Regions from separate parts of the Ruegeria sp. THAF33 genome, predicted to be linked through region 2. Evidence: riboswitches for the same ligand, from Rfam matches in the RefSeq annotation. Region 2 holds a riboswitch; each other region holds the start of a gene.
What was found. A riboswitch is a leader RNA that binds a small molecule or an ion and turns the genes downstream of it on or off. The one in region 2 is predicted to bind cobalamin.

Region 1 (3,378 bases), on a different replicon from region 2:
GTTCAGGATCGCAACCTCTTCGGCGCAATCGAGGCCAGAGACCTGAAAGCTTCTGCCACCTTCGGGAATCGGACCGGCGGGCGCGATGTCACCACACCCGCTACTGCCGCACGCGTTGTGACCTTGTCTATTTTCGTGGTCATGGTCGTGGTTGTGGGTATCGGATGACATAGTTAGACCTCAAGAATCTCTGCGGTCCTTTGCAAATAGTTCCTACAGCAACTAGAGCTTCAATACCTTTTTCAATTTTTTTCAATCCGGTTCGTTGCCCGCGATATTGATGCTTCATTCCTTCTTGCGGGCCGGTCGCGTGGATGCAATTTAGTCGCAGAAGACGTAATAAATTTTGGAACAAGTCAATGCAGAAACGGATCGCAATTACCATCACGTTAGTCTCGATTACTGCCGGTTGCTCAGCCCAGTTCACAGGGGGCAAAAGCAAAGCATTCGAACCAGGTAACCTGCCGGATTCAGTTGTTGCGCTGGCAGAACCGGGGCAAGATCTGGCCACAGCGCGCCTTATGCCAGAAGATAACTGCTTTTGGTATGAGCACAGCGGACCTGTCGAGACGACGCTGGTTCCACTGCGCGCAACGAATGGCGCCCCGATCTGCGCTGCGCGTGACGCCTGATAAAAAAGAGGGCAGCGACATCCACCTGCGCTGCCCAAAATTTATGAGCGGGCTGTGACGCTATCTTCGGCCGAGTATACGTATGCGGTCGAGCCGATTTTTACATGTGGGTAGAGATCATTGATATGGGCCATGATCATTCTAACACATCCAGAACTTGCGCGACCACCGATGCTTCTGGGCTGAGGTGTACCGTGGATTCTGAGATAAGTATCTCGATCCCCAACGTATAGATAAAGGGCTCGAGAGCCGAGAGCATTACTTGGCCCGGGTTCCATGCCATCCCGGAATTCCGCGTATTCGGGGTTGAGCTCGATCATTGAAGCCGTTGGCGTCCAATGTGGCCATTCGACCTTGCGCCGGATAGCATAGGTACCGGGCTCGTAAAGGTTCCCACGCGCGATCGCTACGCCATAGCGCATTGCTGTGCCGCCTTCCTCGATATGGTAAAGATAGCGCGCGACGGCATCGACATGGATGTCACCGGGAACCAAACCATCATTTGCTACGACACGTCGTGGTAAAAAACGGTCATGAACGCCCCATGGATTTGAGGTCGCTGGATCGTAGTCAAATGGCGTGACCTGGCTGTCCCAATAGGTCTTTTGCGACGAGGTTGGCCATGTTTTGGCGATCAATGGACTGGCCGCAGACGCCGAGAATAGCGCTGTGGTTGATTGAATGAAATGGCGCCGTGTCAGCATAAGTCTCGTCCTGGTTCACAAGTGTAATGTGGTTGCATCGCATTTTTGCGATCAAATTCGAGTCTTAAAGCCTCTAGCAGCTAGAGCTTCAAGAGGTTTCAGGTAACGCTTGGTTTACCTAATGGACCATGTCGCCGGTTGCGTGAATCCTGCATCGGTCGAGTCTACTTCGGACTAGGTCGCAAAGACATTTGACAGAAACGAAGCCGCCATTGTAGCGGTGAATTGTTTTCGGTTCCTGATGGCGGAAGCCAAAAGGATTAAAAGGGAATACGGTTCGGTGTTTTCAATGGCGCCAATTCCGTAACTGCCCCCGCAACTGTGAGCGGAGAGCGATGCCAAGACACCACTGGTTCGTAATGGAACCGGGAAGGTTGGCGGAGCGAGCACCCGCGAGTCAGGAGACCTGCCGTAAAGCGCCGGGCTATGCCCAGACTGAACCTGTCGGCCTTACGGTCGATTCAACCTGACAAGCCGCCGGGTGAGGCGGTAGGGAGAAAGAACATGCATATCGAACCGGGCATCGTGAATGGTGCCAAAATCGCGCTTTCCTATGTTACCGCCGCAGGTGCGGCTACTTACGCAGCGAAAGAAACGTTTTCCACATTGCGTGCGAATGGACCTGCATCTTTTGCTATGCGCTCGGTGCTCGCCACCGTTGGGGTTTTCCTTTTCTTCGAAGTCCTGCCGCATTTCCCGGTTGGTGTCTCTGAAGTCCACTTCATCCTGGGGTCGACGCTGTTTCTGCTTCTCGGTGCTGCACCCGCGGCTTTTGGATTGGCAGCTGGTCTCCTGATTCAGGGTGTTTTTTTTGCCCCGTTCGATCTTCCGCAGTACTTCATCAACCTGACCACTCTGCTGGTGCCGCTATTTGCGCTACAAGCACTGGCCAGCCGCATCATCGCTCCCGGCACAGCATATGTTGACCTCAAATATGGCCAAGCTCTTGCGCTGAGTGCGACGTATCAGGGAGGAGTAGTCGCATGGGTTGGGTTCTGGGCCTTCTACGGCCAGGGTTTCGGCGCAGAAACCATGGCTTCGGTTCTATCCTTTGGCGGTGCTTATATGCTGGTAATCGTCATTGAGCCGATTGCTGATCTGGCAGTGCTTGCGGCAGCCAAGGCGATGCGCGGTTTGAACAGTACAGGTCTGGTGACTCCGCGTTTGTACAACGCTGCGAAAGCTTGACCAAAGTTTGAAGCGGTGTCCTAAAATTGGGTTGCCGCGAAAAAACCGGTAGTCGCAGCTCCAAAGATTATTGTGGCGCGTCTCGAGGGCGCGCCACATTGTTTTTAGCCACTAAAAACCTGTACCCAACGATCAGGGTGAATCGGGTCCTGTATTCGTAGGAAAAGATACCTCGTTTCCTTCCACGTTTTGATCCTGTTGGTAACATTGTCCAGAACCAAATCGCCTTCACTCGAGCGATAGACTAGAACAGCATGGCCATTGCGATTGGTGTCCAAGACAGTCGCAATTAGTAGCTTCGTAGGATCCAAACCATTCTGCACAAGTTCAAACTTCTTTTGCAAAGCGAAGTCTTCGCAATCTCCTGACCCTTGCGTCGGCAGTGTCCAGTATTCTTTTGTCCCATATTGGCTTTGATCCGAAACTGCTCGGATTCTCCGATTGACGCGCGTGTTGATCGTTTTAACGATCTGATTTTCTTTTGCCACGGACAGACCAGAGCTACGAGCGCTCGCGCACGCCCACGAGTAGTCTTTGCACAGTGATTTGGCACCGGATGGCGCTCCAATCTTTTTGTCAAGACCGATCGAGGGAAGCTCAGAGGCTTGCAATGTAGCGGCAGACACAAAAAAGCTGCATATAAAACAGACCATTGGGAGATAACCCAGCAGGTTTTTCGATAACACTCCCTGAACTAAAGTGGGATTTGTCATATCTGCCTTCTCCATGCTCGTTCCTCTAAAGTATCCAAACTTCCCCGGCCAATGTGTTTTATTCCAAGCCTTCATGTGCTTGGGGAATTGCAACAGCTTCTTAGCCTCTAGGGGTAAAGCGGCAAAAATTTGCAGATTCTT
Region 2 (3,378 bases):
GAAGTCCGAGATCGCGCGCATGACCGGACTGTCGGCACAAACCGTTTCCGTCATCATGCGGCTGTTGGAGAAGGATGGTTTGCTGTTGCGCGGTGAGCCGGTCCGCGGGAAGGTCGGGCAACCTTCCGTTCCCATGCGCCTCAACCCGGATGGTGCGTTTTTCTTTGGGCTCAAGGTCGGGCGCCGCAGTACCGAGCTGGTTTTGACTGACTTTGTCGGAAATGTGCGGCAGCGCGAGCGGCGAACCTATGACTATCCAACGCCGAAAGCCACATTGGAGTTTTCCACTGAGAGTCTGGGCAAAATGATATCATCCATGCCGCCTGAGGCCAAAGGCAGGATTGCGGGACTTGGGATTGCCATGCCGTTCTACCTATGGGACTGGGCCCAGACCCTTCAGGTTCCTCAGGAAGAAATGGACCCGTGGCGCGTATCAGACCTGAAGGCTGACCTGGCGCGGCGCCTCGATATTCCGGTATTCCTGCAAAATGACGCCACTGCGGCTTGTGGGGCGGAATTGGTATTCGGTCCAGCCGATGGGCCAAGGGATTTCCTGTACTTCTATATTGGTTTCTTCATTGGCGGCGGTGTGGTCCTCAATGGCGCAATCTTTTCAGGGCGTGGAAACTCGGGCGCAATCGGCCCCTTGCCTGTGCCGGATGATGTCGGTGGTGTCAGGCCGCTTATCGATGTGGCCAGCCTGTACGTGCTCGAGCGTGCAATCACCACGGCAGGTGTCACGTCGCATTCCATTTGGGAAACGACCCAGCGTTGGGATGTGCCAAAAGTTCAACTGGAAAACTGGTTGAAGCAGACGGCGAGCGGGATTGCCTATGCGATTGTCTCATCCTGTAGCCTGATAGATTTCGAATGCGTGAAGATTGACGGCTGGATGCCGCAGGACATCAAGGCGCGTTTGGTTGAAATGGTCGAAGACAAACTGTCTGAGCTTAACCTGACCGGTCTCGAGCGCCCTGCCGTGCTGGCAGGGACCGTGGGCCCGGAAGCACGCTCACTGGGTGCGGCGAGCCTGCCGTTGTCGGAAAGGTATCTTTCAGAAGCTTAGATGTGAAATCACTCTGTTGCCTTGGATATTTCACAAACTGGTTCACTCTCGCATACTGCCGAGCTCATTATTTTCGATGGCCGTAACACATTTTCGTTGACGGAAGGCTGAGTTGTCTGGCAAGCCGCTCGGCATGTCCGGTTCCGGAGCTTGCTCTGGAATCAAAAGGGAATGCGGTGCGGGCTCAGGCCCAATTCCGCAACTGCACCCGCAACTGTAAGCGGCGAGCAGGGCTGAAACGCCACTGGGGTTTGCCCGGGAAGGCCGGTCCAACGCTTTGACCCGCAAGTCAGGATACCTGCCGGACATGTGCCCTCATAAGGGGCACTCCTAATCGGCGACGGGATGTGCGTCGGACCAGGATGCCTGAAAGGGTAATTTGGCGTTGAATGTCCCGTGGTCAAAACGAATTTCGCGCCGGGATTGGCGCGACGGGACAAGGACGACTGTTCATGAAAACGCTGCTCAGCGCAGCCGCTGCCGCGGTGGCTCTTCCTGCCATCGCAAATGCGCATTTCCTTTTGGAATACACCACCGACACCATGATCGAGAAACCGGGCGATGTGCCGGTCAAACTGATTTTCTGGCATCCGTTCGAGAATGGCCATGTCATGGATCTTGAAAAGCCGCAGGAATTCTATGTGATCCACAACGGTGAAAAGACCGATTTGCTGGACACGCTGGAACCTATCCGGTTCACCGGCGGGGAAAACGAGGGCGCGGCGTTCAAGGGCAGTGTCCCGGTCAAACGTTCGGGCGACTATGTGCTGGTGACGGTTCCTCAGCCTTATTATGAGGAATCCGAAGACATCTATATCCAACAGCTCACCAAAGCCTTCCTGAACCGTAACGAATTGCCGACCGACTGGATGAATCCCGTGGGTCTGGCGACCGAGATTATCCCGCTGAACAAGCCGACCAACATCATCGCGGGTTCGACTTTCACGGGCCGTGTGCTGGCTGATGGTCAGCCGGTTGCGGGGGCCGAGATCGAGATCGAGTACATGGCCGCCGAACCCGACATGGAAAGCTCGGCCGCTTCTGCACCGAAAGTGTCACCAATGCCGGGTGGTGCGGTGGTCGCAATATCTGACGACAACGGGTATTTTTCGTTCGGCGTTCCCAAAGCCGGTTACTGGGGTTTCGCCGCCCTTGGTTCCGGTCCGGCAACCGAACATGAGGGCAAAGAACTCAGCCAGGATGCGGTCATCTGGATTCGTGCCTGGGATCTGGAGTAACCCCAAATGCACATCGTCGACGGAGCCCTTTCCAACCCGGTTGTAATTGGCGGCGCCATAGCCGCCGCGGGCGGGATCGCCATGGGTCTCAGGTCTCTGGATCTTGATCGCATCCCCACTGCGGGCGTGCTGTCAGCCAGTTTCTTCGTGGCATCGTTGATCCACGTGCCCATTGGTCCGTCGTCGGTCCATCTGATCCTCAACGGCATGGCCGGGCTGCTGCTTGGTTGGGCCGCATTCCCGGCTTTGTTCGTCGGGCTTTTGCTACAGGCGGTCTTTTTCGGCTTTGGCGGGTTGACGGTGTTGGGGATCAACACCGTCAATATCGCCTTTCCCGCGGTGGTGGCCGGAATGTTGTTCGGTCGTCTGATCGCGCGTGGAACGCCTTTGCAAGGAGCGATTTGGGGGGGCGTCGGCGGCGCATTTGCGATTGCAGCGACAACCGGCATGGTCGCGTTTTCCCTGGCGCTGTCGGGGGATGAATTTCTGCCTGCCGCCAAGCTCGTTTTCTTCGCCCATATTCCTGTCATGGCCATCGAGGCGATTTTGACCGGGTTCGCCGTGTTGTTGGCACGCAAGGTCAAGCCCGAGCTGTTTTTCAGAGGAGCAGCCACATGAAGCATCTGGTTGTCATATTGGCCGTGTGCTGCGCACCTGTGCCTGCCCTGGCGCACAAGGTCATAGCCGGCGTTTTCGAGTCGGGAGACGTCATCGAGGGCGAAATCGGCTTTTCCAACGGCGACATGGCAAGCGGCACCGAGGTCATTGTCACCGGCCCGGATGGGGCTGAGCTGGGTCGATCGGTCACTGATGCGGACGGTTTCTTTGTCTACACGCCGACCTCGGCCGTGGCGCACACCTTCTTTGCCGACCTTGGCGCCGGGCATGTGGCCGAAGTCACAATGTCTGCCGAAGATGTCGCGCGGATCATGGGCGTTGCCGTGGCGGAAAACGGAGACTCGTCTTCGGCTGCTCTGGCGCAGGCCAGCGGTTCGGCGGCGTCTCTCAGCGCCGAAGAACAGCAGGTTATCGCCAAAGCCGTACGTGACGAATTGCGCCCGCTCAGGCGCGAGA
Region 3 (3,378 bases), on a different replicon from region 2:
GCCGATCCTTCCGCTGCTCGGGTGATCAGCGCCAGCGCGTCTTCGGCGATCTGGGCGTTTTCCGCTTCGGCGATCTTGCGCAGCAGGCCAATCATGTCTTCGGGTTCGATCCGGCGCAGGTCGAAACGCTGGCAGCGGGACAGCACGGTGACAGGGACTTTGCGGATTTCAGTGGTTGCGAAGATGAACTTCACATGCGCGGGCGGTTCTTCCAACGTCTTGAGCAGCGCGTTGAACGCGCTGGTCGAGAGCATATGAACCTCGTCGATGATATAAATCTTGTAACGCGCGCTGGCGGCGCGATAGCGGACACTGTCAATGATCTCGCGGATATCGTTGACGCCCGTACGGCTGGCGGCGTCCATCTCCATCACGTCGACATGGCGGCCTTCCATGATGGCGACACAATGTTCACACTGACCGCAGGGCTCGGTCGTGGGGCCACCGGTTCCGTCGGGTCCGATGCAGTTCATCCCTTTGGCGATGATCCTTGCGGTCGTGGTTTTGCCGGTGCCGCGAATGCCGGTCATGATGAAGGCCTGCGCGATCCGGTCGGCCGCAAACGCGTTTTTTAGGGTGCGCACCATGGCATCCTGACCCACTAGATCGGCAAAGGTTTCCGGGCGATATTTGCGGGCGAGAACCTGATAGGCGGGGCTGGAGCTGTCTGTCATGTCTTCTCGTTGGGATTCGGTGCTTGGGCACAGCGTAGTGGCCACCGTTGCCCGCGTCCACAGCGGGGCGCGATGATTTTTGATTTAGAAACGAGTCGCTTTCGCACTAAACTGCATCAGCGGATTTAATGGCTCATTTTTGTAAAGAGTTCTTTGGGGAGGACAGGATTCATGTCGCAGTTGGTGATCTACGCCCTGCAAGTTGGTGGCGGAACGCTGGCACTGACCTCGATGCCCGGACGCGGCGGAGATTACTCCAGCGATCTGGATATGATCGCAGCCTGGCAGCCGGGGCTTGTTGTTTCGATGACGACGGATGTCGAAATGCTTCAGGACGGGGCGCAGGAATTTGGCAGCGATATTCAAAGCCGCGCCAGCCGATGGGTTCACCTGCCGATCGAAGATTTCGGAGCGCCCACAAAAGCGATTGATGACGCGTGGCCGTCCGTCAGCGCCGCAGCCCGGCACGCGCTTTCCGGCGGAGGTCGCGTATTGGTGCACTGCCGCGGGGGATGTGGCAGGTCAGGTATGGTTGTCCTTCGGCTTATGGTCGAATGCGGCGAACGCGCGGACACGGCGCTGCAACGATTGCGGGCGGTGCGCCCTTGCGCCGTCGAAACGGATGCGCAACTGGCCTGGGCCTCTCGGCGCGCCCAGGCACAGGTCAGTCTGGATTCAGATTGAAATCTGCACGGGCGCGCAAGCAGGTTTCCAAGGCCGGATCGTGGAAACTTCGATCATCGCGCAGGGTGGAGGATTCACGACGCCGGATGGCATCGCACTGAACGTGTTTCCGAAGATCAGGTCGGCATAGCCGTTCAGCGGCTCAACTGCGGTTTCGGGCTGCGTCCCGCAAAAAACACGAATGCTGTCTGATTGCGCGCGGAAAATTGCATGACATCCTTCGGTGCAATGTGACAGCTCACTGCTGCCCTCAATCTCGAAATCGTCACTTGTGGCCGAGGTCGCCTGGGCCATGGCTTCGGATATCGAGCGCGCCAGCCGCGCCAAAGCGGGGCAGGTTTTACCCGTCCGCTGACATACTGTTGCACTGAATTCATGTGTTTTTGTCTTCCAGATCATCCTGCGCCCTCCGCGCTTGGTGGACAGGATATTTTGGACAGGTGGGACATCGTGATGCCGTCAGGACCTGCCCGGACACCCCGCCCGAGTTTTGGTTTCGTTTCCGATGGCAGGTCTCCTGACTTGCGGGTCATCGCTTTGCCAACCTTCCCAGCCTTCGGGGCCAGTGGTGTTTCGGCATCGCTTACCGCTTACAGTTGCGGGGGCAGTCGCGGATTTGGATGTTGCCTGCATGACCAGACATTACCGCACCGTGTTCCCTTTTCATCCCGACCCCTTGTGGAGGCCGGAAACCATCACACAACCGCTAGCGTTTGAGCACGCATCGAGTCAAGCCGATCTTTTGACCGGACGCTTGGTCATGCTGGATACGATGTTGGTTCATGCATAGTGTCGAGGGCGTTGAGGTTCTGAAACCGGATTTACCAAGCGCAAAGCCAGAGATCATGTTGGACACAGAGCAAACGGTATTGACCGAAGAGTTTTGCTTTCCTTCCGGGCAGAAAACACTGTCTGCCCGATTGTACAGCCCGCTGACCTCGCCCGAAATCGTCGTCGTGCTGAACAGTGCAACGGGTGTGCCGCGCGATTATTACCGTCATTTCGCACGATGGCTTGCTGCCGAGCAGGGTATGGCCTGCCTGACCTATGACTATCGCGATTACGGGCATTCCTTGACTGGCCGCCTGAAAGACTCGCGTGCGACCATGGCGGATTGGGCTTTGATCGACATGCCCGCGGCACGGGCGGAAATGCGCAGACGGTTTCCCGATTCGCAGCATTGGACCATCGGTCATTCGATCGGCGCGATGTTGGGGCCTGTGCAGCCGGATATCGATCTGATTGACCGGATGATCTGTGTGTGTTCGGGGCTGGTAACCGTAAGCGACCACCCATGGCCCTATCGGGGTCTGGCAGGATTGTTCTGGTATGGTCATGCCCCGCTTTTGGCCCGAGCCCTTGGCTACCTTCCCGGAAAGGCGATCGGGTTCGGCTCGGATCTGCCGGCATCGGTCTATTGGCAGTGGCGCAAATGGTGTACCGCGCCTTTGAATTATGTGCCTGAAATCGGGCATGAGTTACCTGCGGCGCAGTGGAAGGATTCTGGAACGCCCGTGGATTTGTTCACCTTCGAGGACGACCAGATGGTGCCGCCGGAAGCGGTTTGGCGGCTTGCGGATCTTTACGGCCCCGATGCCAACCGCCACCTGCTGAGCCCTGCCGATTTCGGGTTGCCCGAGGTTGGTCATATCGGAGCATTTGCCCGGCGCAATGCAGCGGTTTGGCCGCGACTGATCGCTTGATCAGACGCGTCGCAGGACGGGCCGGGCACCGTCCAACAATCACCGGTTGCGAAGTTTCTTTTCCTTCATGACGCCACGGACCATCTTGCCGAACGCTTTGTCCCGCGCCCGGGACTGCGCGACGGTCTCAGAGTTGCGCTGATCTTCGCGCCGAAGCTTGCGCCACCGGTCCAATCGAGCCGGATCAAGCGTACCGTGGCTTATTGCCTTTTGCACGGCACATCCGGGCTCGGAGCTGTGCTGGCAATCCGAAAAACGGCAGTCCCGGCTCAACTCGGCAAGGTCCGAGAAAACGTCGTCGATCCCGTCCTGAGCGT
Region 4 (3,378 bases), 240 kb from region 2:
CGGTCCGTCCAACAGGAATACGCGGGGCTTTGCCAGATCGGCTGTTTTTGCTTCGATGGCTGACAATTTGTCTTTCCAGCCGGCAACCAGCGCCTCGGCCTTGTCTTCGACATGCATGACCTTGCCCAGACGCAGAACGTCATCAAACAACAGGTTCATGCTGGCCTCGGGGCGATCCTTGTCCAGATGCACGCAGCTTTCGGTCAGGATCATGGTCTTGATACCAAAAGGTTCCAGTGTGTCGGGCGTGACGTCACCGCCGGGTTTCATGCCATAGTACCAACCGGCAAAAAACAGATCGGGTTCGACGGCCACAAGGTTTTCAATGGTCGGGTATTTGGGGGCAAGCTCTGGGATATCGCCACGCTGAGCATCAAAATCAGGGCTTGTTTTGTACCAGCCGGTAATTCCGGTAAGCCCCACGATCTTGTCCTGAAGGCCGAGCGCAAAGGCCATATCCGCCATGTTCATGTCATGTACGACCAGGCGTTCCGGCGCCGAGTCAAAAACCAGCGGTTCACCGCAATTGTCCACGGTGACGGCTTCCGCTGCCGCGCCACCTGCCAAGCCAGCGAAAACAACCACCGGCCAAAGTTTCTGCATCATATTTAAGTTCCTGTTATTGTGACAATTTCCGTTTTCGGATATCCAGTGCGGGGATCATGCGGCCTTCGTGCTGAAAGCACAGATAATCCACGCCGAATGTCTCACGTACCCGGTCTGGGGTCAGAACTTCGACAACAGGCCCGAACCCCGTCAGACGCGTGGCTTTCATCAGCGCCACATGGGTGGCGAATTCCGGGATCATGACCAGATCATGGACGATCATGACGACCGTTACCCCCAGATCAGCAACCAGAGACAGCATGTGCCCCTTGGCATCGGGGTCCAGATGGTTGGTTGGCTCGTCTAGAAACAGCAAGGACGGGTTCTGGGCCAACGCGCGCGCGATATGTGCGCGCTGACGTTCTCCGCCGGACAGTTGACCCATCGTTTTGTTGGCAAAATGCGACAGCTCGGTCGTCGTCAGAACCCGTTCCAGATCAGCCTTGTGCTGAGCCATCGAACGTTCGCCCTGAATCGGGATTTGCCCCAGCGCAACATAGTCTTGCAGGCGCATCCGCCCGTCAGGCATTTCCTGCTGCCCGACCACAGCAATGGAGCGGGCACGTTGGCGGGCGGACAGGGTCCGAAGGCTTTGGCCTTCTATCCAAACATCACCCAAGATAACCCGTTCGATCCCGCACAGCAGTTTCAGCAGAGTGGTCTTGCCGGCGCCGTTCGGCCCGGCGATTGCCAGAATTGATCCTTCTTCCAGGCGAAAGGACACATCCTGCAACAGGACATCGCCATTGAGCGCGTAGTACTCCAAATTCTCTGCAACCAGAAAGCTCATGATACCCCCCCGGACGGCAATGCGGGTATGCGCGACAAGGTCTTTGCGAAAAGGGCAGGGGGGCGGTCCGAGGCGCTGGTCCAGCCATCGTCACTGTCGCCGAACTGGGTCGCGAATTCGACCAGGGCGGACAGGTCGTGTGATGTCGTGATATCGCCAAACAGGTACTGCGCTTTTCCCGGGGCCTGAAATCCGACGGTCATGGCCCGTTCACAACCTGCCATGCACGCCACCATTCGGGTTTCAAAACCGTCAGGCAACCGGGCATTCAGCACGTCTTGCGCGGCCTCGGCAGACATCGCCCCCTGACATGTTGAACAGATCAGAACGTAGTGATCAGAATAGCAGGTCATAGCCATCTCCGTCGTTTGCCAGACGCAGACAGAGGGCACATACCCAGATATTACGCAAACGCGCCATCAAGCCTCCTTCCGAGACGCCCCGCCTCGGGTTGGTTTATAGTGCGATGGCAGGTCTCCTGACTTGCGGGTCGTTGCTTGGCCGACCTTCCCAACCCATGCGGGTCAGTGGTGAAGTGGCGTCGCTCACCGCTTACAGTTGCGGGGGCAGTCACGGACTTGGCACATTCCAGCGCCGCACCGTGTTCCCATTTTCATCCCTTACGGAACCATCCCGCTCAGCTAGTCCGGCAATGCCAGACTTGTCAAGCGGCAGACGAACGCGTTGGTAGATGGAATTGCAATAGCCGCGCCAGCTGTCCTGCTGCGCCAGCCCGGACCGAACGGTGTCAATAGTCTGGTACAAGAAGGAAATCCGGCTCGAGAATCTTTCTCGACCTTTGAAAACCGTGGAATTGGCTTTTCAAACCCAATGTCGGTGCGGTCGTTATTCACGGTCGATACCTCGCCAATAAGGCAATCGCCGCGCTCGGCCCAAAAAGCGTGCCAGATGCCGGGCATCAGAGTTACGCTTTGCCTCGGCTTCAGCCGCACGTACTCTTGGGGTTGCAAGGTTACAGGGCAGGCATCGCTGGGGACCGTCACCGGGTTGTCGCGGTCGACGCCACCGTTTGGATCCGACGCATGAATTTCCAGAACGAGATCGCCGCCGCCCCGGTTGATGATGTCTTCTGCCTTGATAATATGCCGGTGCAACGGAGAAAGCTGATTGTCTTTCGAGATCAACAGTTTTCTGCACAGAGCATCCCACGCCCGGATTTCAGATCCTTCGTCTAAACCAGTGCGTAGAGTGAACGGGAATAGGTAATGTTCGTCGAAATGGCCTTGTGCGTAATCGGTAATATCCCAGCCCGCGGCTGCGGATCGTTTTGGCCAGAGGGCTGCGCATTTTCTCGGGCGACCAATCCGCAAAGGGTGGCAACACGGCGCCGAAGGATTGAATGAACGCCTGTGCCTAGGGCTTGATGTGGTTGATTTCGGATCGTTTCATCATACCATCCCGCAGATCACAGTTCGTGCGACCAAGGGGGCTCCGCCCCGGCTCGGGAAACGGTCACGGCCGCGACGTCAGCGCCCAGTTCCATGGCTGCTTGCAGGCTTTCAACCGTCAATCCGCGCAGACCTGACTTGGTCAGATGCCCTGCGCGGCTGAGCTCGGTCAGAACGCCGGCGTTGAACGTGTCACCTGCGCCGATCGTATCGACCACTTCAACGGGTTTCACAGGAACCGAGACTTCGGAACCATCCGCCAGGTAACCGTGCGCCCCGTCACTGCCACGCGTGACGATGACAACGGAAGGACCCGCCTGCAACAGCACAGACGCTTTTGCGGATTCGGATTCAGCGCCCGGAATGATCCAGTCCAGGTCCTCGTCTGAAACCTTGACGATATCCGCACGCGAGATCATGCGGTTCAAACGCGTCCGAAATCGGGTTTGATCCTTGATGAAATCCGGGCGGATATTCGGGTCCAGCATCACTGCCCGGTTGGAACCGTGGCGGTCCAGAAGGGCGGCATATGCATCTGCGCAAGGTTCACACGCAAGGCTGATTCCACCGAGA

Region 1: linked by a shared signal. The riboswitch ahead of FIU92_RS21395 (energy-coupling factor ABC transporter permease) and the one ahead of FIU92_RS19755 (DUF4198 domain-containing protein) in region 2 are both predicted to bind cobalamin.
Region 3: linked by a shared signal. The riboswitch ahead of FIU92_RS14095 (hypothetical protein) and the one ahead of FIU92_RS19755 (DUF4198 domain-containing protein) in region 2 are both predicted to bind cobalamin.
Region 4: linked by a shared signal. The riboswitch ahead of FIU92_RS18745 (DUF1636 domain-containing protein) and the one ahead of FIU92_RS19755 (DUF4198 domain-containing protein) in region 2 are both predicted to bind cobalamin.

Annotation. Positions count from the first base shown of each region.
Region 1 covers NZ_CP045386.1:108,041-111,418, forward strand. The annotation lists gene FIU92_RS21380 (cation-translocating P-type ATPase) at 1-171, opposite strand, end outside; gene FIU92_RS23085 (hypothetical protein) at 360-632, shown strand; gene FIU92_RS21390 (L,D-transpeptidase) at 674-1,336, opposite strand; cobalamin riboswitch at 1,552-1,765, shown strand; gene FIU92_RS21395 (energy-coupling factor ABC transporter permease) at 1,841-2,524, shown strand; gene FIU92_RS21400 (transglutaminase-like cysteine peptidase) at 2,629-3,378, opposite strand, start outside.
Region 2 covers NZ_CP045385.1:564,007-567,384, reverse strand. The annotation lists gene FIU92_RS19760 (ROK family transcriptional regulator) at 1-1,066, shown strand, start outside; cobalamin riboswitch at 1,188-1,387, shown strand; gene FIU92_RS19755 (DUF4198 domain-containing protein) at 1,519-2,304, shown strand; gene cbiM (cobalt transporter CbiM) at 2,311-2,922, shown strand; gene FIU92_RS19745 (cobalt ABC transporter permease) at 2,919-3,378, shown strand, end outside.
Region 3 covers NZ_CP045384.1:2,814,067-2,817,444, reverse strand. The annotation lists gene FIU92_RS14105 (DNA polymerase III subunit gamma/tau) at 1-674, opposite strand, end outside; gene FIU92_RS14100 (dual specificity protein phosphatase family protein) at 846-1,358, shown strand; gene FIU92_RS14095 (hypothetical protein) at 1,350-1,757, opposite strand; cobalamin riboswitch at 1,848-2,070, opposite strand; gene FIU92_RS14090 (hypothetical protein) at 2,141-3,061, shown strand; gene rsgA (ribosome small subunit-dependent GTPase A) at 3,101-3,378, opposite strand, start outside.
Region 4 covers NZ_CP045385.1:326,431-329,808, forward strand. The annotation lists gene FIU92_RS18735 (ABC transporter substrate-binding protein) at 1-606, opposite strand, end outside; gene FIU92_RS18740 (ABC transporter ATP-binding protein) at 620-1,396, opposite strand; gene FIU92_RS18745 (DUF1636 domain-containing protein) at 1,393-1,749, opposite strand; cobalamin riboswitch at 1,847-2,044, opposite strand; gene FIU92_RS18750 (D-lyxose/D-mannose family sugar isomerase) at 2,038-2,727, opposite strand; gene FIU92_RS18755 (carbohydrate kinase) at 2,823-3,378, opposite strand, start outside.